DNA from 2 places in the Cohnella sp. GCM10012308 genome. Region 1 is predicted to be linked to the other one. Evidence: riboswitches for the same ligand, from Rfam matches in the RefSeq annotation. Region 1 holds a riboswitch; the other holds the start of a gene.

Evidence for each region. A riboswitch is a leader RNA that binds a small molecule or an ion and turns the genes downstream of it on or off. The one in region 1 is predicted to bind glycine.
Region 2: another riboswitch for glycine. It lies ahead of gcvH (glycine cleavage system protein GcvH); the one in region 1 lies ahead of gcvT (glycine cleavage system aminomethyltransferase GcvT).

What each region holds. Positions count from the first base shown of each region.
Region 1 is NZ_JBHRYU010000039.1:1,160-12,035, reverse strand. It holds gene ACFOTD_RS29465 (xylulokinase) at 1-131, opposite strand, end outside; gene ACFOTD_RS29460 (alcohol dehydrogenase catalytic domain-containing protein) at 149-1,192, opposite strand; gene ACFOTD_RS29455 (Gfo/Idh/MocA family oxidoreductase) at 1,208-2,227, opposite strand; gene ACFOTD_RS29450 (DeoR/GlpR family DNA-binding transcription regulator) at 2,419-3,219, shown strand; gene ACFOTD_RS29445 (erythromycin esterase family protein) at 3,820-5,091, opposite strand; gene ACFOTD_RS29440 (threonine aldolase family protein) at 5,147-6,256, opposite strand; glycine riboswitch at 6,370-6,475, shown strand; glycine riboswitch at 6,479-6,575, shown strand; gene gcvT (glycine cleavage system aminomethyltransferase GcvT) at 6,709-7,821, shown strand; gene gcvPA (aminomethyl-transferring glycine dehydrogenase subunit GcvPA) at 7,827-9,185, shown strand; gene gcvPB (aminomethyl-transferring glycine dehydrogenase subunit GcvPB) at 9,182-10,672, shown strand; gene ACFOTD_RS29420 (deoxyribonuclease IV) at 10,825-10,876, shown strand, end outside.
Region 2 is NZ_JBHRYU010000005.1:201,088-211,963, forward strand. It holds gene ACFOTD_RS09060 (sensor histidine kinase) at 1-1,278, shown strand, start outside; gene ACFOTD_RS09065 (response regulator) at 1,275-2,873, shown strand; gene ACFOTD_RS09070 (MFS transporter) at 2,974-4,221, shown strand; gene ACFOTD_RS09075 (amidase) at 4,199-5,596, shown strand; gene ACFOTD_RS09080 (ester cyclase) at 5,631-6,914, shown strand; glycine riboswitch at 7,042-7,151, shown strand; glycine riboswitch at 7,155-7,235, shown strand; gene gcvH (glycine cleavage system protein GcvH) at 7,329-7,721, shown strand; gene ACFOTD_RS09090 (hypothetical protein) at 8,238-8,984, opposite strand; gene ACFOTD_RS09095 (gluconate 2-dehydrogenase subunit 3 family protein) at 9,111-9,887, shown strand; gene ACFOTD_RS09100 (GMC family oxidoreductase) at 9,910-10,876, shown strand, end outside.

The DNA of each region.
Region 1 (10,876 bases):
CGAATCAGGTTCGAGGGCACGAACGCGCTGCCAAGAATCTGGCCGTCTGCCGCGACGAGCGCGGCTTTGGTCCCCTGCGTGCCCAGGTCCACGGCGATCGCGCAGTTCGAGCGGCTATTGTCGGATGGCATTTAACTCCGTCTCCCCTCTAATCAAACGCGATGACCGTCTTGATGCCCTGCGAGCTGCCGGCGTGGCGGAGCGCCTCGTCGAAGCGGCCGATCGCATAGCGCGCGGATACGAGCTTGCCGACATCCAGAATGCCGCTCGCGATAAACTGCAGCGTCTTGCGGAAATGCGCGTTGTTCGCCTTCGTGCTGCCCGTTACCAGCAGCTGCTTGTAATGGATGACGTTCGTGTCCAGCGCGACGGGCACGCTATCCTTGGGCAGGCCGCCGAAAAAGTTGATCCGGCCGCCCATCGCCGCCAGCTCGACCGCGAGCTGCTGCGCTTCGGGCGACGGATTGGCCGTCACGATGACGTCCGCGCCCCGGCCGCCGGTCTGCGCAAGCAAGCTTTCCTTCAATCCGTCCGCCGGCAGCGCGATGAAAGAAGGATCGATCCGGCGCGCCAGCTCCAGCCGGCCCGTCGATCGGTTGCTCAGGAAAACCCTGCCTGCGCCCGACATTTTGGCCAGCTGCGCATACATGATGCCGATCGGACCGGCGCCGATGATCAGCACGTCGTCTCCGGCGCGGATCGGGCACTGCTCGATCCCGTTGTAAACGCACGACAACGGCTCGTTGACGGCCGCATGGTCGAACGTCACCTGCGCCGGCAGCTCGACGACGTTGCCGAAGCGGAGCGCCTGCTCCGGCACGCGCACGTACTCGGCGAAGCCGCCGTCCATCTGGACGCCAAGCGCCTCGTAGCTTGCGCACAAATGCTGGTTGCCGCGGATGCATTCCGCGCAAATGCCGCAGCCCATGTTGGGCGCAATGCCGACGCGCATTCCGACCTGGTAGCCGGTCGTATGCGAGCCTACCTCGACGATCTCGCCGCTCAGCTCGTGGCCGAGCGTCCGCGGCGATTCCGCCGTAATGCCCGCAAAGCCGTTTTTGATCATCCGCATATCCGTGCCGCAGATGCCCGCGCTTCTCACCTTGACGAGAATTTCCCGTTCGGAGATGTCCGGCATTGGCACCTCGTCCAGCCGGATATCTCCGGGTCCGTACAATCTGGCCGCTAACATATTCGCTTCTCCTCCCTAGAGCTTGACCGGCGCGCCGGTCTTGATCGACGCGTTGCCGGCCTCGACGACGCGCACGGCCATCTTGCCGTCATGTCCCGTCACGCGCGGCGGCCTGCCTTCCAATATCGCGGCGATGAAGTCGGTATCCTCGGCGAGATAGGCTTCCTTGAAAAGCGATCGCCAGCTGTTCATGAACGGCCGGCGGAGCAGCCGGTCCGGACCCGCTATGATCGTCGTCTTCTCATGCGTCTGGCCAAGAAAGATGACGCCTTCGGTGCCGAGAATCTCCACCCGGCTGTCGTATCCGTAGCGGACGGCGACCGCGCCGTCGATGCTGGCCTGCGCGCCGTTCGCGAAGCGGGCGGTGAGCGAGACATTGTCGTAAAAGTCCGGGAAGTCGGCCGAGACATGCCGGTTGCGGTAGTTGCCTCCGATCGCATACACCTCGGACACCTCCGAGCCCGAGAACCAACGGATCGTGTCGATGTCGTGACTGTTGACCTCGGCGAGCGGGCCGTTGCTCTTGGCCAGATCGTACATCCAGGGCATCGGCTGGCTCGGTCCGCGCGTCAGCGACTTGACGAGCACGACTTCGCCGATCGCGCCTTCGTCGATCGCGCGCTTGGCCTCGACGAAGCTCTCGTCGAAGCGTCTCATGAACGCGACCTGCAGCGTGACGCCGGCCGCCTCGCAAGCCGCGATCATTTCGTCGCATTCGCGCTCATTGATCGCCATTGGCTTTTCGCACAACACATGCTTGCCTGCCAGCGCGGACGCCACGACGATATCGCGGTGATAGATCGTCGGCGTCACGACGACGACGGCGTCGATCTCCGCGTCCTCGAGCGCTTGCTTGTAGTCCGTATAGTACCGGTCGATTCCAAGCTCCTTCGCAGCCGATGCGGCCGTTTCCTGGTTCGGGTCGACGACGGCGACGAGTCTTGCCAACGGCACGTTTTTCCGGAAGTTGGCGGCGTGAATCATGCCCGCTCTGCCCGCTCCAATGATGCATACGCCGATCTCTCTTTGCTGCATGAGCCTTTTTCACCCGCTTTTAATAATTAGATGTTTCTTTCGTTTTATTTCACTTTTTCTTATTTCGCCAACAAACAACAATCATTTGCTGTTATATAGTATAATTCACTTGAAGCATGTGCTAGATTGATCATTTTTGCGATCGGATGATTTAATTTGCGATATTCATTCAACCTTAAAGGAAGATGGCCATGAGCGAGGGAAATTCGGACGTCATGTTCGCCGAGGAGCGGCAGGCGGCCATTGTCAGAATGGTTCAGGAGCGCGGGAAGGTGCTCGTGCCCGACCTTGTCGCCTTCTTTAAAATGTCGCCGGCTACGATCCGGGGAGATCTGCGGGATCTCGAAGCGAGAGGCTTGATCAAGCGCACGCATGGCGGCGCGATTCCAAGCGATGCCGCGCCGGTCGGCTTCGAGCTGGACAACAAGGGCAAGACGGTCAAAGACTTGAGCCTCAAGGAAGCGATCGCCAGAAAGGCCGCCGAGCTGGTGGAGGACGGCGATATTATCATTTTGGATGCAGGTCTGACGACCAGAGAGATGTGCAATCATTTGCAGGATAAAAAGAATTTGACAGTCATCGTCAACGATATCGAGATCGCCTCGATGCTGGAACGTCTCGACAACGTGTCCGTCGTCGTCATCGGCGGCATGCTGCGCCGCCATTTCCACTGCACGGTCGGTCCGTTTGCGGTCAAGCTGCTCTCCGAGCTGAACGTGGACAAGGTGTTCCTCGGCACCAATGCCTTCAGCGTCCGCAAAGGCTGCACGACGCCGGACATGAACCAAGCCGAGGTCAAACGAACGATGATCCGAATCGCGACGCAGGTCGTGCTGCTGTGCGACAGCGCCAAGATCGGCAAAAATTCGTTTGTCCAATTCGCGGAGCCCGGCGAGATCGATCTGGTGATCACCGACAGCCGGATAACCGGGCAGCACCTGCGGGAGATGACCGAAGCGGGCATGGAAGTGATGGTCGAACCCGTTCATTGACGTTAGTGACAGAGTCACTTTCTTGCACGTAAACAAACCGCCAGGTGAGTTAGTCCCTGACGGTTCTTTTTGATTTTGGCGGACATCCGGAAAATCAATTCGCGCGGAACGCCTATCGCCGACCGGCTATTCCGCTTGCCGGCTCATCCGGCGATCCATCCCGATGGAAGGCCGCTCATCAGCCGCAACGTTCATAACATAATGCCTGCAAATATACATCCTTTTTCGTCCATGTAGAACCTTTTGAGTATAAAAGATGCGAATATGCATCTTTTTATCTCCATCAGCGCGATTTCCGGCTTGTGCGTTGCATTTACCTGCATATCCGCAGGTATTTTATCTGGCACCGATGGTCGGCAAAAAATACCTGCATAAATGCAGTTTTGGGGCGCAACACATCCGATAAATCTTCGCCACGCCACGCCATGCCGAAAGCGCGCTTACCCGTCCACAAATGTCCGCCGCCCAGGTCCTGCAGCAATAGTCCCGATATTTGAACCGCGCTTTCTCGCTAATAGCTCCCGCAGCCAGCCGGTTCGGCACATGCAGTTCCTTCTCGTTTCGCCTATCCCCCTCCGCCAGGCAGCTCGCCTTGCGGAATTAGGAAAAGGCCGGTTCGACGGCAAGCGGCGCCAGCGCGGAAGTCCGGTCCATGAATATGAACGCGTCGTATCGTTCCGCCAGCATCGTAGGCACGTAATTGCCGCGCTCGTGTTCCGGATGATAAACGACGCCGATCGCACGGTGATCAAGCGGCCGCTCGAGCAGGATCCGCTCGGCATCGTCGAGCATGAGCAGCTTGTCGGCAGGCTCGATGCGGTGAAGCAGCTCCTCGAGGCTTCCGGGCTGCGCGGGCGGAACCTTCATCGCCTCGAATGGCCGCCCCCATCCGCGCCCCGCGATCACGGTGCCTTCATAAGTACCGAAGCCGACAGCATAGACCTCTGCGCCATAAGACTCGCGCAGCAGTTGCCCGACGTTCACCATGCCTTCCTCGGCTATGTCGGTCGCGCGCGCGTCGCCGATATGCGTATTGTGCGCCCAGACGATGGACCGCGCCGCCGGCCCGTAAAAAGCCATCAGCCGCTCGAGAGCCGCGACCATGTGCCGGTCGCGCACGTTCCAGGATTCCGCGTCATGGCGAATCATCGTCCGGTAATAGTCCTCCGCGCCTTTCATGGCCAAAGCATTAAGCTCCGCTGCAAGCGCATCCTCGCGGTCTCCCGCGCGCGCCTCGCGCCATCCGTCCTGCAGTTTGCGCAGCAGCGCGACGACTTCCGCCTCACAGCCCTCGCCATAAAAGTTAGCCGCGATGCCATACTGCTGCTCCTCCCGACCGTGGGGCTCGAAGCATTCAAAGGCGCGCTTGGCCGCCTCCAGGTCCGCGTCGTCCTTTTCCCCGAGGTACTTGAGAATCTCGTCCATCGACTCCCATAAGCTGTATAGATCAATGCCGTAAAAACCCACCTTGTCCTCTTCGGCCTTGCCGTCGTTGTAGACGCGAAGCCAGTCGGCAAACGCCGCGATCTCGCGATTCGCCCACATCCAGGTCGGCCAACGCGCGAAATCCCGCAGCGCTTCGGCAGCGATCGTGCCGGCTGCGTCGTCGCCTTTTACGTAACGGTTCAGCACATAACAGGAAGGCCAATCGCCCTCGACTGCAATGAACTTAAAGCCTTTTTCCACGATCAGGCGCTTGGACAGCTCCGCCCGCTCGGCATAGAACTCGGACGTACCGTGCGAAGCTTCGCCGATCAATACGAATTTGGCTTCGCCGGCCCGGTCCACGAGCGCTTCCGCATATGCGGCTCCGGGAAACGGCGTCGCATGGCGCTCCAAAGCTTGAAGCGCTTCGGATTCATTGTCGCGCATATCGGTCTCCTCCGCTCTTGAGACGAACGCATTCCTGAGGTTAGGATGCGCGTTGTCATTGAGCCCGATACCCACCCTCCTGAAGCTTTTCCCGCAGCAGCGCGAACGCTTCGCGCAATCGCTCCGCCGGGATGTCGGCGTAGCGGTCGCCGATGCTGACCTCATAAGCGCTGCCGCCGTCATCCAGCCCCTTGACCCAAGTGGACAAACCGACGCCGGTCGTCTCGCAAACGCTGCTCAGAACCGATTCCAGCGCTTCCTTCGGCAGATCCGCATGGACGTGGAACATATTGGACACCGGCACCGACGGTACGGTACGTATCGCATCCCCGCAATCGTTGTACAATTCGGCCAGCGCCATCGCTTCCTTGTAATACTGTTCCATTTTGCCGATTCGCAGGTCAAAGTAATAATCCGAGCTGATAATGTATGGATACAAGCTGATCAGATCGCCGCCGTGCCGCCGCTTCCATATCTTCGATCGTTCGGCGAGCGCCGCATTTCCTGCCAAGATCGCACCGGCAATGCCTCCAAGCCCTTTGTAAAAAGATACGTAGACGCTGTCGAACAACGTGCAGAGCTCGGCAGCAGACTTCCCGTAGTAAGGCAATATTTCGAACAGGCGCGCGCCGTCCAGATGCATTCGGATGCCGCGGCTGCGGCAGTAGGCGGAAATTTCCTCAAGCTCCGCATAAGGAGGCAGCTGGCCGCCGATCTCCCGCTGAGGCAGTTCGAGCAACAGGCATGCGACGTCGTCTGCGAGCTGTCGGACGTCCGCCGGACGAATAAGCCGATCGTGATCGGCCAACAGCACGGTCTCGATCCGATGCAGCTCCTTCAAGCCGTCCTCTTCGTGAAGCTCCAGATGACTGAGCGGATGATAGGCGACCTTCCGCTTCCCCGTTTCGTCGCAGTGAATCCGCAGCGCAATCTGCTGCGCCATCGTTCCGCTAGGGAAAAACACCGACTCGGGCTTGCCCAGATAAGCGGCCATTTTCGTCTGAAAGCGCTCGATCGTTTCTCCTTTTCCGTACATATCGCTGCTCGCGTTCCCGTCCGTTCCTTCGAATGCCTCCAGCAACACCTGGACGTTCCGTTTGCCGTGGCCGACGACCGGATACTTGCTGTTTTTAAATGCATCCGCCAAAGTCATGCTGCCGTTCATGTCGAGACCCTCCCTGAATTTTTCGATTTCCTCAGTATAACATGCATTTTACCGTTGACACTTCCTCCCAGACTCATGTATGAATAGACTGTAACGACAAAAGCATAATGCGGATGAAGGCAACGGGAGAGATCGCCCATCGTGAACTCGGAGGCGGCGCCGAAGGAGTAACCCTCTCAGCGAGGAGAATCTCTCAGGCAAAAGGACCTTTGCCGGACGCGACTCTGGAGAGCATTCCGCAGCATGACGCGGGATCACCCACGGGGAAACTTGGTTCCGAGAACGGACCTAAGGTAACTCTCAGGTACAAAGGACAGAGCGAAAAGAGGACGCAGGCAGCTTCGGCTGGGGGCGCGCTTTCTTTTTGCGGCTGTCCTTTTTTGCGTCCGGCGTTACCGACTGAGGCTTTAAAATACCGACCATGGCTTCAATCAAGGAGGCGAGAAACAACCATGTCCGAATTGAAAAGAACCCCGCTCTACCCGATCTATGCCGGGCTTCCCGGCGTCCGTTGCATCGATTTTGGCGGCTGGGACCTTCCCGTGCAGTTCTCGGGCATTCAAAAGGAGCATGACGCGGTACGCCTGCACGCCGGTCTGTTCGATGTCTCCCATATGGGAGAGTTCATCGTGACGGGCGACGGCGCGGAGCGTTTCCTGCAGCGAGTGACGACCAACGATGTCTCGAAGCTGACGGACGGTCAGGCGCAGTACACGCTGATGTGCGACCCGGACGGCGGCGTCGTGGACGACCTGCTCGTCTACCGGATCTCGGCGGACCGCTACATGGCCGTCGTCAACGCCTCCAACATCGACAAGGATTTTTCGTGGATGCAAGCTCATCTGCCGGGGGACGCGTCGCTCGAAGACGCTTCGGACCGCTATGCCCTCCTCGCCCTTCAGGGCCCTCGCGCAGCCGATATTCTCCAGATTGCCGGTGCGACGCCGGACGTTTTGGCGCTCTCTTCCTTCCACTTTAAAAAGGATACGCCGCTCGCCGGCGCAAGCGCCCTGATCTCCCGTACGGGGTATACCGGCGAGGACGGATTCGAGATCTACGTCCCTGCCGCGCACGCAGGCGACGTCTGGCATGCGCTGATGGCGGCGGGTGAACCGCTCGGACTGTTGCCTGCCGGTCTCGGCGCCCGCGACACGCTCCGCTTCGAAGCGCGCCTGCCGCTGTACGGGCAAGAGCTGTCCGACACGATCACCCCGCTGGAGGCGGGCGTCGGCTTCTTCGTCAAGCTGGACAAGGAAGACTTTATCGGCAAGGACGCGCTGGTTAGACAGAAGGAAAAAGGCTTGCCTCGCAAGTTGGTCGGCATCGAGCTGATCGACAGAGGCATCCCCCGCTCTCACTACCCCGTATTCGCGGGAGACGAACGGATCGGGGAAGTAACGACGGGGACGCAGTCTCCGACGCTGAAGCGCAGCCTGGGCCTTGCCTTGGTCGACGCTGCTTACGCCGCGATCGGCACCGAGGTCGAAGTCGAGATTCGCTGCAAACGGCTGAAAGCCGAAGTGATTAAAACCCCTTTTTACAAGAGAATGCCTAAGGAGCGATGAACCGCATGCCTAATCTCCATCGATACATCCCGATGACCGAGCAGGACCAGGCCGATATGCTGGAGACGATAGGCGTCCCCTCCATAGAGGGGCTCTTCCGCGACATTCCGGAGGCCGTCCGTTACCGCGGCACGCTGCCGATGTCCGGCGCGCTCGACGAGTTCTCGCTGCTGGAGCATATGAAGGAACTGGCCGGGCGCAATGCCGATACCGACCGTTACAAGAGCTTTCTCGGCGCCGGCATTTACGACCATCATCTCCCCGTCGTTATTAATCACATGATCTCCCGATCCGAATTTTATACCGCTTATACCCCCTATCAGCCGGAAATCAGCCAAGGCGAGCTGCAAGCCATCTTCGAATTTCAATCTTACATTTGCGAGCTGACCGGCATGAAGGTCGCCAATGCGAGCATGTACGACGGCGTTACCGCCCTCTCCGAAGCGGGCGCGCTCGCCGCCGGCGCCACCAAGCGCAAGCAATTGATCGTCTCCCGCGCCGTGCATCCCGAAGCGCGCGAAGCGCTCCGTACGATGGCCCGTGGGCTCAATCTGGACATTGCCGAAGTCGGCTGCGCGGACGGCGTCACCGATCTGGACGCGCTGCGCCTAGCCGTCACGGCCGACACGGCCGCCGTGCTCGTCCAGTCGCCGAACTTCTTTGGCGCGATCGAGGATCTGGCCGCGATCGAGCCGATCGCCCACGGCGTCAAGGGACTGTTCGTCGTGAGCGCCAATCCGCTGGCGCTCGGCCTGCTCGAGACGCCGGGCAAGCTCGGCGCCGATATCTGCGTCGGCGACGCGCAGCCGCTCGGCATCTCGCAATCGCTCGGCGGTCCGACCTGCGGCTTCTTCGCCGTCGCCGAGCCGCTCATGCGCCGGATGCCGGGCCGCATCGTCGGCCAGACGACCGACATCGACGGCAAGCGCGGCTTCGTGCTGACGCTGCAAGCCCGCGAGCAGCATATCCGCCGCGAGAAGGCGACGTCCAACATCTGCTCCAACCAGGCGCTGCTCGCCCTGTGCGCTTCCATTTATCTGTCGACGATGGGCAAGCAAGGACTGCTGGACGCTGCGCATCTGAACCTGCAGAAGGCGCATTATGCGGCCGGCGAGCTGACGAAGCGCGGTTTTACGCTGCCGTTCGGCAGCCCGTTCTTCAATGAATTTGTCGTGAAGCTGCCGGCTGGCGTTTCGGTTAAAGAGACGAATCTGAGACTGCTGGAAGCAGGCTTTCTCGGCGGTTACGACCTGGGCGTTGCGTATCCGGAGCTGGCAGGCCACATGCTGGTCGCCGTTACCGAAAAACGCACGCGTCAAGAAATCGAGGGCTTCGTGAGCAAACTGGAGGAGGTGGCCATATGACCGCATCGATGAATGCAGGACCAGATAAAGTGCCAACGGAAAAAGCATTGATCTTTGAGCTGAGCAAAGCCGGACGCGTCGCTTATTCGCTGCCGCCTTGCGACGTGCCCGAGGTTCCGGCTGCCGAGCTGATACCGGCCTCCATGCTGCGCGAGACGCCGGCCGCGCTGCCCGAAGTGTACGAAGTCGACGTGATCCGCCACTATACGGAGCTGTCCCGCCGTAACTTCGGCGTCGACAACGGCTTTTACCCGCTCGGCTCCTGCACGATGAAGTATAATCCTAAAATCAACGAAGATACGGCTCGCCTCGCAGGCTTTGCGAAGATCCACCCCTACCAGCCGGAGGAAAGCATCCAGGGCGCGCTGGAGCTGCTATACACGCTGCAAAACGACCTCGCCGTCCTCACCGGCATGGACCAAGTGACGCTCCAGCCGGCCGCCGGCGCACACGGGGAATGGACCGGCCTGATGATGATCCGCGCCTATCACGAGAGCCGCGGCGAGCGTCGCACCAAGGTTATCGTGCCCGATTCCTCGCACGGCACGAACCCGGCGAGCGCGACGGTCGCCGGGTTCGAGACGGTCACGATCAAGTCCGACGAGCGCGGCATGGTCGACCTGGCGGCGCTGCGCGCGGCGGTCGGCAGCGACACCGCGGCGCTTATGCTGACCAACCCAAGCACGCTCGGCTTGTTCGAAGAGCAGATCGTCGAGATCGCCGCGATCATACATGAGGCGGGCGGCCTGCTCTATTACGACGGCGCGAACTCCAACGCGATTATGGGCATCACCCGCCCGGGCGACATGGGCTTTGATGTCGTGCACCTGAACCTGCATAAGACGATGAGCACGCCGCACGGAGGCGGCGGACCTGGCGCAGGCCCCGTAGGGGTGAAGAGCAGGCTCATCCCCTTCCTGCCGAAGCCGATCGTCGCCCGCCGCAAAGACGGCACGTACTACTTTGACTACGATCTCCCCGAATCGATTGGTCGCGTCAAAGCGTATTACGGCAACTTCGGCATCCTCGTTCGCGCATACACGTATATCCGGACCTATGGACCGGAAGGCTTGCGCCGCGTCTCCGAGTGCGCCGTTCTCAACGCCAACTACATGATGGCACGACTAGCGCCGCACTACGAGATTCCGTATCCGGGCGTGTGCAAGCACGAGTTCGTCATGTCGGGCCGTGGCTTGAAGCCATTCGGCGTACGCACGCTCGACGTCGCCAAACGCCTGCTCGACTTCGGCTACCATCCGCCGACGATCTACTTCCCGCTTAATGTCGAGGAATGCATCATGATCGAGCCGACCGAGACCGAGAGCAAGGAGACGCTCGACGGCTTTATCGATACGATGATCCGAATCGCCGAGGAAGCCCGCACAAACCCGGAGCTCGTTCTGAACGCGCCCTACAACACCGTCGTTCGCCGTCTTGACGAGACGACCGCCGCCCGCAAGCCGGTGCTCAATTGCGCTTGCAGCTAAATCTATGCTTGACCGACGCGCAGCCCTCCTTTTCAAGGAGGGCTGCGTTTTTGAATGATTTGACATTGGACCGGGAGGTCCCGGCGTTTTATGATAAAGGTTAACATAACTTATTTTTAGTATTCGTACTTCCAAGGAGGCGTATCGCAGGCATGTCCTTATTACTTGGCTCGCACGTATCGATGTCCGGCAGCCGCATGCTGC
Region 2 (10,876 bases), on a different contig from region 1:
ACTTCGTTCACGATTCTTCGTTCTCTGACCGACGCGCCGTCTACCAATCTGCTCGCTTACTTTTCGATCCAAGTCGCGCCTGCCAGAGTGAAGAGCATCAGCGAGAAGCTGTATACGCCCGGGCAGGAATTGTTTTCGATCCTGACCTCCGAAGGCGTTCCCATTTTTAGCTCCGATGCCGGCTACGAAGATCCCGAGCTGGTCGAGCGGATCCGCGGTCTGAAGCCGGACAGCGGCACGCTGGAGTGGGACCGGGGCGACTTTCACGGGATCGTCCTCTACGAGCGGATCGCCAACACGGACGGCGGGTGGACTTTGATGAAAAGCATTCCCTACGAGAATCTGTACCGGCAGGGCTTCCGCATCACGCAGATCAACATCGCCATCGGACTCGTCGGCATCGTACTCGCGATGGTGGCCGCGCTGCTGTTTTCCCTCCGCATTACTTCTCCGCTGCGCATTTTGCTGGATAACATCCGCCGCATCGAGAAGGGCAAGATGCAGGTCGGCTTCGAATCGCTCGGCCACGACGAGATCGGCGTGCTCGGCGAGAGCTTCCGGCAGATGGTCGGAAGGCTTAATCATCTGATCGACCGGGAGTACAAGCTGGAGATCGAGAACAAAGCGAATCAACTGAAGGTGCTGCAGTCCCAGATCAACCCGCATTTCCTGCACAACGCGCTGCAGTCGATCGGCGCGCTGGCGCTTAAGAATCACGGGGCGCAAGTCTACGCGCTCGTGACCAACCTGTCCAAGATCATGCGTTACAGCATGAACACGGACGAGGACAAGGTGACGCTGATCCGGGAGGTCGGCAACGCGGAGGCGTTCCTGCTGCTGCATAAGGAACGGTTCGACGACGAATTCGAATACGAGATCGACGTCGATGCCGACATCCTGAACGTGCCGGTGCCCAAGATGCTGCTCCAGCCGATCATCGAGAACTACTTCAAGCACGGCATGGACCTGAGCGGGGGCAAGACGGGCATGCTCCGCATCGGCGGCTGGAGGGAAGAAAACGACATCGTGCTCGTCGTCGCCGACAACGGGCGCGGGATCGGGTCCGAACGGCTGCAGCAGCTGTACCTGCAGCTTCATGAGGACAGGCCGGGCCAGCACGGGGAGGAGCCGAACATCGGTCTGCGCAGCGTGTACTTCAGGCTCCGGCTATATTACGGATCCCGAGCCAGTTTGCGACTGGCGGACGGCGAGGCCGGCGGGCTGCAGGTGACGATCCGGCTGCCTATCGAGATCGCGGCGAAGGGTGAAGCGCTATGAAGGCTATCATAATCGACGATGAAAAGCATGTAAGAGGCGTATTGCGCATGCTCGCGGACTGGGAGCGCTTCGGCATCGGCGAAGTGCTGGAGGCGAGAGACGGCGAGGAAGCGAAAAAGCTCATCGCGGAGCACCGGCCCGAGATCGTGTTCACGGACATGAATATGCCGAACCTGGACGGTATCGGGCTGCTGGAGTGGCTGCGCGAGCACGCCGGAGACAGCAAGACGATCGTCATCAGCGCCTATGACGACTTTCATTATATGCGCAACGCCATCTACTACGGCAGCTTCGACTACATTCTCAAGCCGATGGAGGCCGACGTCTTGAACGAAACGCTCGGCCGGGCGGTGGAGACGTGGCGCCGGGAGGCGATCAGCCGCTTGTCCGCGTTCGAAAACGACCGGATCGCGAGCGCCGCCAAGCCGCTGTACTGGGACCGGGTGCTGTCGAGCTTGCTGGGCCGGTCGCCGGCGCCGGAGGCGGCGGAGCGGCTCGCGCGCGAGTTCGGGGCGGTGCCGGGACGCGATCTGTTCACGGTGCTGCTGATCTCCGTGCGCGCTTATGCGGCCGTGAAGTCAAGCGGCAAAATGGAGGACGCGTTCGCCGCGCTGCTGCCCGTCTGCGCCGAGGCGCTCCAGCCGGGAGAGGGCGTCGCCTTCCGCCATACGGCCAAGCCGGACGAGCTGGCGATCCTGGCCTGGAACCTCAAAGACGCGGATGCGCTGGCCAAGCGGATTCACGCCGCCGTCTGGCAGGCGGCCCGGATGAAGCTGCTGGTCGCCGTCGGCAGGGCGGCGCGTCAGATCGCGGATGCCTACGAGTCGGCGCTTGACGCGATGATGCGGTGCGACCTGCAGAGCGCGTTCAAGGCGAGAGCCGTCGTCCGCTTCGAGGACGTCGAGCCGCGTCCGGTGCTGCACCTGCTCGACTACGCGCAGGACCTCACGCTCGCGCTGCAGAGCGGCAGCGCGGAAGGCGCGGACCGGCTGCTCGACCGCGTGCTGGAAACCGTCAAGGCGTCGGGCGGCATGACGTTCGAGCAAGTGCATAATTGGGAGAGCCAGTACCGGCTGCTGCAAGCCCGCTGGCTGCAGGAATACGATATCCGCGACAGCCGCGGGCTAAGCGGCGGCGAAGGCTATTGGGACGAGGACGGCAGCTTCTCCATGCGCCGGTTCCGCGACGAGAAGCGCCGGCAGTTTCACGAGCTGATCCGGCTGCTGCACGACGTGAAGTACAAGAAGGAGAAAAACAGCATTCGGGAGATCGAATCGTACCTCCGGCAAAATTACAAGCGCGAGGTCACGCTCCAGGAGATCGCCGAACGCTTCTATCTGAGCCGGGAATATATCTCGCGCAAGTTCAGGCAGGAATTCGGGCTGACGATCACCGATTATGTCACCCAGGTGCGCATCGAGAAGGCGAAGGAGCTGCTCGAAAACCCGCATCTGAAGGTGTACGAGATCGCGGACTACGTCGGTTACCAAAACGACAAATACTTCATTAAAGTGTTCAAGCGTGCGGAAGGCGTCACGCCGAGCGAGTACGTGCGCACGCGAGCGGAGATGAAACGGGGCGGACCGTCCGACTGAGCCGCCCGGGCGTGCGCACGGAGACTCGGCGGAGGCTTCGGCGGGCGAAGCGACAGGCGACGAGACGGCGATAGGCGACGGGAAGGAAAGAACGGTGGCAATGATGGCAAACCGGCGTTGGACCGCTGAGGCGGCGTTGTTTTTCGCGATAAGCGTGCTCTTTTTTATCAGCATTACTTCCTTTGACCCCTTTGTATCCTCCTATGCGGCTGATCTAGGCATACCGGCCGTCCTGATCGGCAGCATGGTCGGGATCACCGGTCTCGCCTCCATGGTCGCGCGGCTTCCGGTCGGCATCGTCTCGGGGTTCCTGTCGAAGCGCAGACTGTTCATTCAGACAGGCTTCGCGTTGACGGCGATCAGTTGGGCGATCGCTTATATCGCGCCGGGCGCCGCAACGTTGTATATCGGCAAGCTGAGCAACGGACTGGCCGGCTCGGTCTGGGTGATCTACACGGTCATGTTCGCTTCCTACTTCGCCGCGCGGGACGGAGCAAGGGCGATGGCGGTCATCTCCATCGCCTCGCCGCTCGGTTCGCTGGCGGGTTCGACGGCGGGAGGACTCGTTATCCACGCTTTCGGTTATGCGGCCGGGTTCCTAGTCGCGGTCGTCGCCGCCTTGCTCGCGCTTGCGCTTACCATATTCCTCAAGGACGAAGAGGCGACGGAACGTAAGAGGGCGAGCCTGGATAAGCGCGCTCTGGCGGCTCAGTTCGCCGACGGACGGTTATGGGCGATCTCGCTGCTCGGCATCGTCGTCCAGATGACGATGTACGGGACGCGGGACACATTCACGCCGTTGATGGCGGCCCGGCTCGGCGCTGATCCGATCGCGATCAGCTGGCTGGCCAACACGCATCTGATGATGTTCGGGCTGTCCACGGCGCTCTGTCCCTGGCTGTATCGGAACCTGGGGCTGGGCAGGACGGGCGTGTTGGGCTTTGCGCTTCAGGGAGCCGCAATCGTGGCGATGGCTGCAGCCTGGGAGCTGCCTATGCTGTTCGCGCTGCAAGCGGTGGCGGGCATCGCGTACGGGTTGGCATTTACGTTTTTAATGTCGATCGTGCTGGAATCCGCCCGACCGCAGGAGAAGACGATGCGCATGGGCTTTTTTCAGAGCATGTATTCGGTCGGCGTATTCGCTGGCCCGTTGCTCCTCGGACTAATCGTTGACGGCGTCTCCGAGGCTGCGGGATTTGCAGCCTGGGGAGGGTTGTCGGTGCTCGGCGCGCTTTTGACCGCTCTGCTGCTGCGTCGCCGCCGCCGGAACGAACAACGAGAGGAAGCGCCGGAAGATGCGGGCGGCCTGGATAAGGAGGGGTATCGTGCAGCCGTACAGGACCATTAACGAATTGCAGGAAGCCTATCGGCAAAGGCTTGTTTCTCCGGGGGAGATTGCGGATTATTACTTGAGCCAGATCGAGTCTGCGGACTGTGACTACCGGTCGGTGATTACCGTGACCGGCGAGACGGCCCGCCGTCAGGCGAGCGCGGCCGGCGAACGGCTGACGGCGGGGCGAGAGACCGGCGCGCCGCTGCTCGGCGTGCCGGTCACCATCAAGGATAACATCGATACGGCGGGCATCCGGACGACCAACGGGTCGCAGATCGACCGGAACCGTGTCCCGACTGGCAATGCAGCTGTCGTCGATAGGCTGGAAGCGGCCGGAGCCGTAACGGTAGGTAAGGCGAATCTGTACGAGTACGCATTCGGCATCACGTCGGACAACCCCTTCTACGGCGACGTACGCAATCCCTGGGACATGCGCTATATGGCCGGCGGGTCGAGCAGCGGCTCGGCGGCGTCGGTCGCCGCCGGCTTCTGTATCGGCTCGATCGGGACGGATACGGCGGGCTCGATCCGCGTGCCGTCGTCCTGCTGCGGCGTCGTCGGCCTGAAGCCGACGTACGGCCTGATCTCCGCGGACGGCGTCGATACGCTGTCGTGGACGCTCGATCATGTCGGGCCGATCGCGGGCAATGTAGCGGATCTGGCGCTGCTGCTCGAGGCGGCGACTGCCCGCTCCTATGAGGGCGCGCGCCTTGCGGATATCCGGGGCATGCGGATCGGGGTGCCGCGCGAATTCGTCTATCGGCGCATCGAGCCTGCCGTACGGGCGCTATTCGACGCGGCGCTGTCCGTGCTCGTCGCGCTTGGCGCCGTACTGGTCGACGTCGAGCTGCCGCTGGCCGATCGGGCGGTCGCCGTGGCGACCGGCATCGCGACGCCGGAGGTCGGCTATTCGCACCGCGAGCGCATCGCCGCTTCGATGGCGCTGTACGGCCCCGGCGCGGCGGACACGTTCGCGCGCAGCCGGGCCGCGTTAGCGCACGATTATATGGAAGCCATGCGCCTGCGCGCCGAGATGACGGGCGGCCTGGACGCGCTTTTCGGCGACGTGGACGCGATCGTCACCCCTACGATGCCGGCAGCGCCGACGCTGCTCGGGCAGCAGGAAGTGCTGTTCCCCGACGGCGTATCGGAGTCCGTGCACGAATGCATGATCCGCTTCACCTGCCTATATGACGTGACCGGGCATCCGGCGCTCTCTATTCCTTGCGGGCTGACGCCGGACGGACTGCCCGTCGGCCTCCAGATCGCGGCCGCGTATCACGGGGAGGATACCGCGTTCCGCGCGGCCTATGCTTACGAGCAGGCGGCGCTCCTTGAATTTTACGACGAACGGGAAAAACGAGTGAAGCACTGCCGACCTTCCGATTGACGGCGCGCATATCAACATAAAGGTGGAATTTCGAATGGAAACGAACAGCAGCGAAGTCAAGACGACCGATTCCGCGCCAGTCGAGCAGCAGAAGAACGGACCCGGACGCGCCGCATCCGCGACCCGGACCGCCCCTGCAGCGCCGCCTCGCCGCATCAAGCAGAGCAACGTGTTCTACGCGGATGCCGAGGACGTGAACATGATCGACGTGAACGACGACTACGATTACATTCATATTCCCGAAGACAAGCAGCGCAAGCAGCGCATGGAAGGCTTCGACCCGGCCTACAACAATATCGTCGATTACATCGTCAAGATCACGCGTCAGATCTGGAAGGAAAAAGACATCGGCCTCATCTACGAAACCTACAGCCACAACGTGTCGGTGCACAAAGGACTGCTCAACAGCCACGGGGTGAACGAGGTCGTGTCAGGCACGCTGCAAACGCTGCACGCTTTTCCCGACCGTAAGGGTCTCGGCTGGAGCGTTATCTGGTCCGGCGACGACAAGGAAGGCTTCTTTACCTCGCACCGCGGCAAATCGATGGGCACGAATATCGGCGACAGTCTGTACGGTCCGGCGACGAACAAGAAGGTCGTCTTCCGCACGACGGCCGACTGCATGGTCCTGAACAACAAGATTTACGAGGAATGGCTCGTAATGGATACGTTTCATATGGTGCAGCAGCTGGGTCTAGATCCGGTCGAGATCGCCAAGGGGCTGGCCAAGGGGACCAAGACGCTGACCGCCCCGCTGCACTTCGGGTTCCCCGAGACGGCGGAGATCGGCTTGCCGCCTGTGCCGTACACACGTCAGTTCGAAGAGTTCGAGATCGGCGACTTTATGCTGGAGATGATCAACCGGGTTTGGGAGCGCAGATCGTTTAATTATGTAAAAGAATTCTACGATCCGAGCGCGGTCATCCACTACGTCTGCAATCGCGATCTGATAGGCGCGCAGGAGATCAAGGGCATGTTCATCAGCTTCTTCGCCTCGATCCCGAACGGCAAGACGCATATCGACCGGATCACCTGCAACCGCCGCGGCTCCGATCTGGATTGGGACGTAGCGGTCCGCTGGCGCATCCAGGGCACGCACGAGGGCATGGGCTACTTCGGCAAGCCGAGCGGCAAGCCGATCGAGATCTTCGGCGTGAACCATTACAAAGTGAAGGCCGGAAAGATCATGGAAGAGTGGTTCCTCTTCGACGGCATCGACGTGCTGCGGCAGATCTATATGGAGACGGGTACGGAGGCGGCGGTAACGGGTGCTTCCGGCGGCGCAGGCGGTGACGGCAGCTTTCCGGGCGTGTCTTGAGCCGTTGCGGCCGGCGATGAATCATGCGGCGTATTCGGGCGAGTCGAAATTTTGCAACAATGCGTCACCTATATTGACACTAACGCCGCGCGTGAATTAAGCTATCCGTGTCAAACGAATATTGCGGATGAAGATGGCAGGGAGAGACTGCGCCCACTGGCGCGGCACCGAAGGAGCAAGTCCGCGGCCGGCCCGCCGCAGGATCAAACTTTCAGGTAAAAGTACCGCCATCCGACGCGCCTCTGGAGAGAGCGAACAGCCACCAAAGGGGTAAGGGCGGAGCGAACGCCCCGTCTAATCTCTCAGGTACCCGGGACAGAGCATACGGCAGCTTGCCGTTGCTCTGTCCTTTTTTGCCGTTCGGCGCTTGTTGCGGCAGACAGCGGTGCGACCATAAACGAGAGGATGACGAAGATGAGCGAGATCAAGGCGGGATTGGGCTACACGGAGGAGCATGAGTGGGCGGAGGCGACGGCTACCGTCATAAGGGTCGGCATTACCGACTATGCGCAGAGTCTGCTCGGAGACATCGTCTTTGTAGAGCTACCCGGCGTAGGCGACGAACTCGCGGCCGGCCAGCCGATGGGGACGATCGAATCGGTCAAGACAGTGTCGGATCTGTTCAGCCCGGTAGACGGCAAAGTCGTACGCGTGAACGAGGATCTGCTGACTGCGCCGGAGAAGGTTAACGCCGATCCGTACGGAGAGGGTTGGATCGTCGAGGTCGAGGTGGAAGGCGATCCCGCGGAGGCGGTAAAGGGCCTGATGGATGCCGGACAGTACGAGGCGTTTCTTGCGAGTAAGTAGTCAGACTGTACGCAGACGATCAATGACTGAAGCTGTAAGCTCGGAACGGCCGGCTTCATGATGCGGGGATGAATTATGGCCTTCTGTAACCCAGTAGCTAAATGCCTGCATCCGTGCAGGCTTTCAGCCGATTTGAAGATCGGAAGAGAAAATGCCTGCAAATCAGCATCTATTTAGCTGCGAAACCCGAAAATCGCAAGAGAAAGAGATCAAAGCCTGCAGATTCGCATCTTTTTTTGTTCAAAAGTCTGTTATGCAGGAAAAGGATGTAAATATGCAGGCATTCATCTGTTCCCCTCCGGCAGGCGAATCGCGCACAGGAGGAGGCATCGTCCGATCGCGCACCGCTGCCGGCGTCACTCTGGAATTTAGCGCGGTCTGCAATGCGTTCAGGCGGTCGGGGGCAGGCCGCTAATTTTATAGGCTACTGCCAAAGAACCGCCAGGCGATCTTCCCTGGCGGCTTTTTCCTATGTCTGCTGGCTTTTTCCAATGTCTGCTTTGAAGTATTTCCGAACTACTTCCCATCCTTCGCCGCGCCAGCCAGCCTCATCAACTGCGCGATCTCCTGATCGTGGCTGCCGGACGTCCCGTCCGCGCCCTGCGCCCGCAGGCGGTCGATCAGCGCGACGGCCTCGGGGCCGGCGACGGTGACGATGCGCTCGCCGTAGCCGCGGTCCTTCAGCCACTGCTCGGCCGCGGCCAGCGTATCCGTCTGGTCCGTGTCGACGGAGCGAATCCCGATGCCGCCGTGCGGGCCGGGCTCCGGACCTTTGCCGGACAGGCCGCCTGTGTTGCTCAGCAGCTTGCGCTGCAGGGGATCCGCGGCGGAAGCGGACGGCCCCCGGTCCTTGGCCGCGAGGAATACGGTGTCGTTCGCGACGAGCACGCGAATGCCTGCCAGCCCGGCCCCGGCGAGCTCGGCCTCCACGTCCGGCGAAGCGCCACGGCCGCGCAGTCCCGAGCTGCCGATCCGGCTCAGCACGCCGCTGCCCATGCCTTGTCCGGATGCGCCGTATTGGTTGGTCGTTCTCGTCTTCTCCCGGTCGACGCTCGGGATGACTGCCGGATCGTGCTGTCCGGCAATCTGCGGACGCTGCACGGAGTGCAGCTTCAGCCGGTCGTCGACGATGCGCTGCGCGTCTGCCGCCTGCTTGACCGACTGCTCGCGCATGCTGTGGCTCTGGCAGGCGGCCAACGTCAGTACGCCTGCCGCGCAAGCGAGCGCGAGCATCCGGCGCTTTGTTGCGAATGCGTTTGCCATGGCGAATCTCCACCTTATATTGGATTGGTTTTGAAGTTAGCATAGCCAGCCGCCCGGAATGCATAAGGACTTAATTTTGGAAAAAACTAATCGGGAAAATCCGGAACGAAAATTGGAGGTGAAAGGATGGCTGACCAGAATCACAATGGCGGCTCAGGCCACGACAACGTCGAGCAGCCTTCCCGGCGGAAATTTCTCGTCCAGGCCGGCTATGCGGTCGGTGGCGTTATCGTGGGCGGGGCGCTCGGCAGCCTGATCCGGCCGTCTAAGAAAACGGAGACCGCTCCCCAAACGGGCGAGGGTACGGCGACGGAGGTCAAAAGCTACAACCGCGCGCCCATGTTCTTTACGCAGGAGCAGCTCGGCATCGTGTCCGCTGCTACGGAGCGGATCTTTCCCGCGGACGACGCCGGTCCCGGCGCGCTGGCGCTCGGGGTCCCGTTTTTTATCGACCATCAGCTGGCGGGCGAGTGGGGGTTCAATTCCAGGGAATACATGTCGCCTCCCTTTTATGCGGGAGAGAAGGTGCAGGGCTATCAAGGCCGGCTGAAGCGGCGGGAAATGTTCGAGATCGGACTGCGGGAATTGGAAAATTACAGCCAGACGAAATTTACGAAGGGCTTCTCGGAGCTCGCGGCCGAGCAGCAGGACGAGGTGCTGAAGGCGTTCGAGTCCGACGAGGTGAAGCTGACGACGATCTCCGCGAGCGGTTTTTTCAAAATGCTGCGGAGCAGCACGATCGAAGGCGCGTACAGCGATCCGCTGTACGGCGGCAACGCGGACATGAACGGCTGGAAAATGCGAAGCTACCCTGGCAACCAGATGAGTTACACGGACGTCATCGACAAGGACTTCGCGGTCATCGCGCCGAGCAGCCTGCAAGACCATCTAAGCGCCCACTAAGGCGGAGAGGACAAGACCAACTATGGCCAAAACGCTGCCGAAAACGGACGTCGTCATCGTAGGCGTCGGCTGGGCGGGCGGCATCATCGCCGCCGAGCTGACGAAGAGCGGACTGAACGTCGTCGGCCTGGAGCGAGGCAAGGAACGCAAGACGGAGGACTATTTTATGGTCCACGACGAGCTCCGCTATGGACTGCGGTACGAGCTGATGCAGGATTTATCGAAGGATACGGTGACTTTCCGGAGCACGGAGAAAGTCCGCGCGCTGCCGATGCGTTCGTACGGCTCGTTCTTGCTCGGCGAGGGACTGGGCGGAGCCGGCGTCCACTGGAACGGGCAAACTTACCGCTTCCTTCCGTACGACTTCCAGATTCGTTCCAAGACGATCGAACGGTACGGCAAGAACAAGATTCCGGACGGCATGACGATTCAGGACTGGGGCCTCACCTACGACGAGATGGAGCCGTATTACGACAAGTTCGAGAAGCTCGCCGGCATCTCGGGGGAACCGAATCCGCTCGGAGGCAAGCGTTCGGCCGACTACCCGACGCCGCCGATGAAGAAGTCGCCCGCGCTCAGCATGTTCAGCGACGCGGCGTCCAAGCTCAAGCTCCACCCGTACATGATGCCGTCGGCCAATCTGTCGGAGCCCTACACCAATCCGGATGGCATCTCCCGCGCCGCCTGCCAGTACTGCGCATTCTGCGAGCGCTTCGGCTGCGAATACGGCGCGAAGGCGGACCCGGTCGTCACCGTGCTTCCCGTTGCGCTAAAGACGGGCAAGTTCGAGATTCGCACGCATTCGCAGGTGCGCCGCATCATTCACCAGGGCGGGAAGGCGACTGGCGTCATGTATACGGACGTCACGACGGGCGAGGAGCTCGTGCAGCCGGCCGATATCGTGGTCGTGACCAGCTACGTCTTCAACAACGTCAAGCTGCTGCTGATGTCGGGGCTTGGCAAGCCGTACGACGCCGCAAGCGGGACGG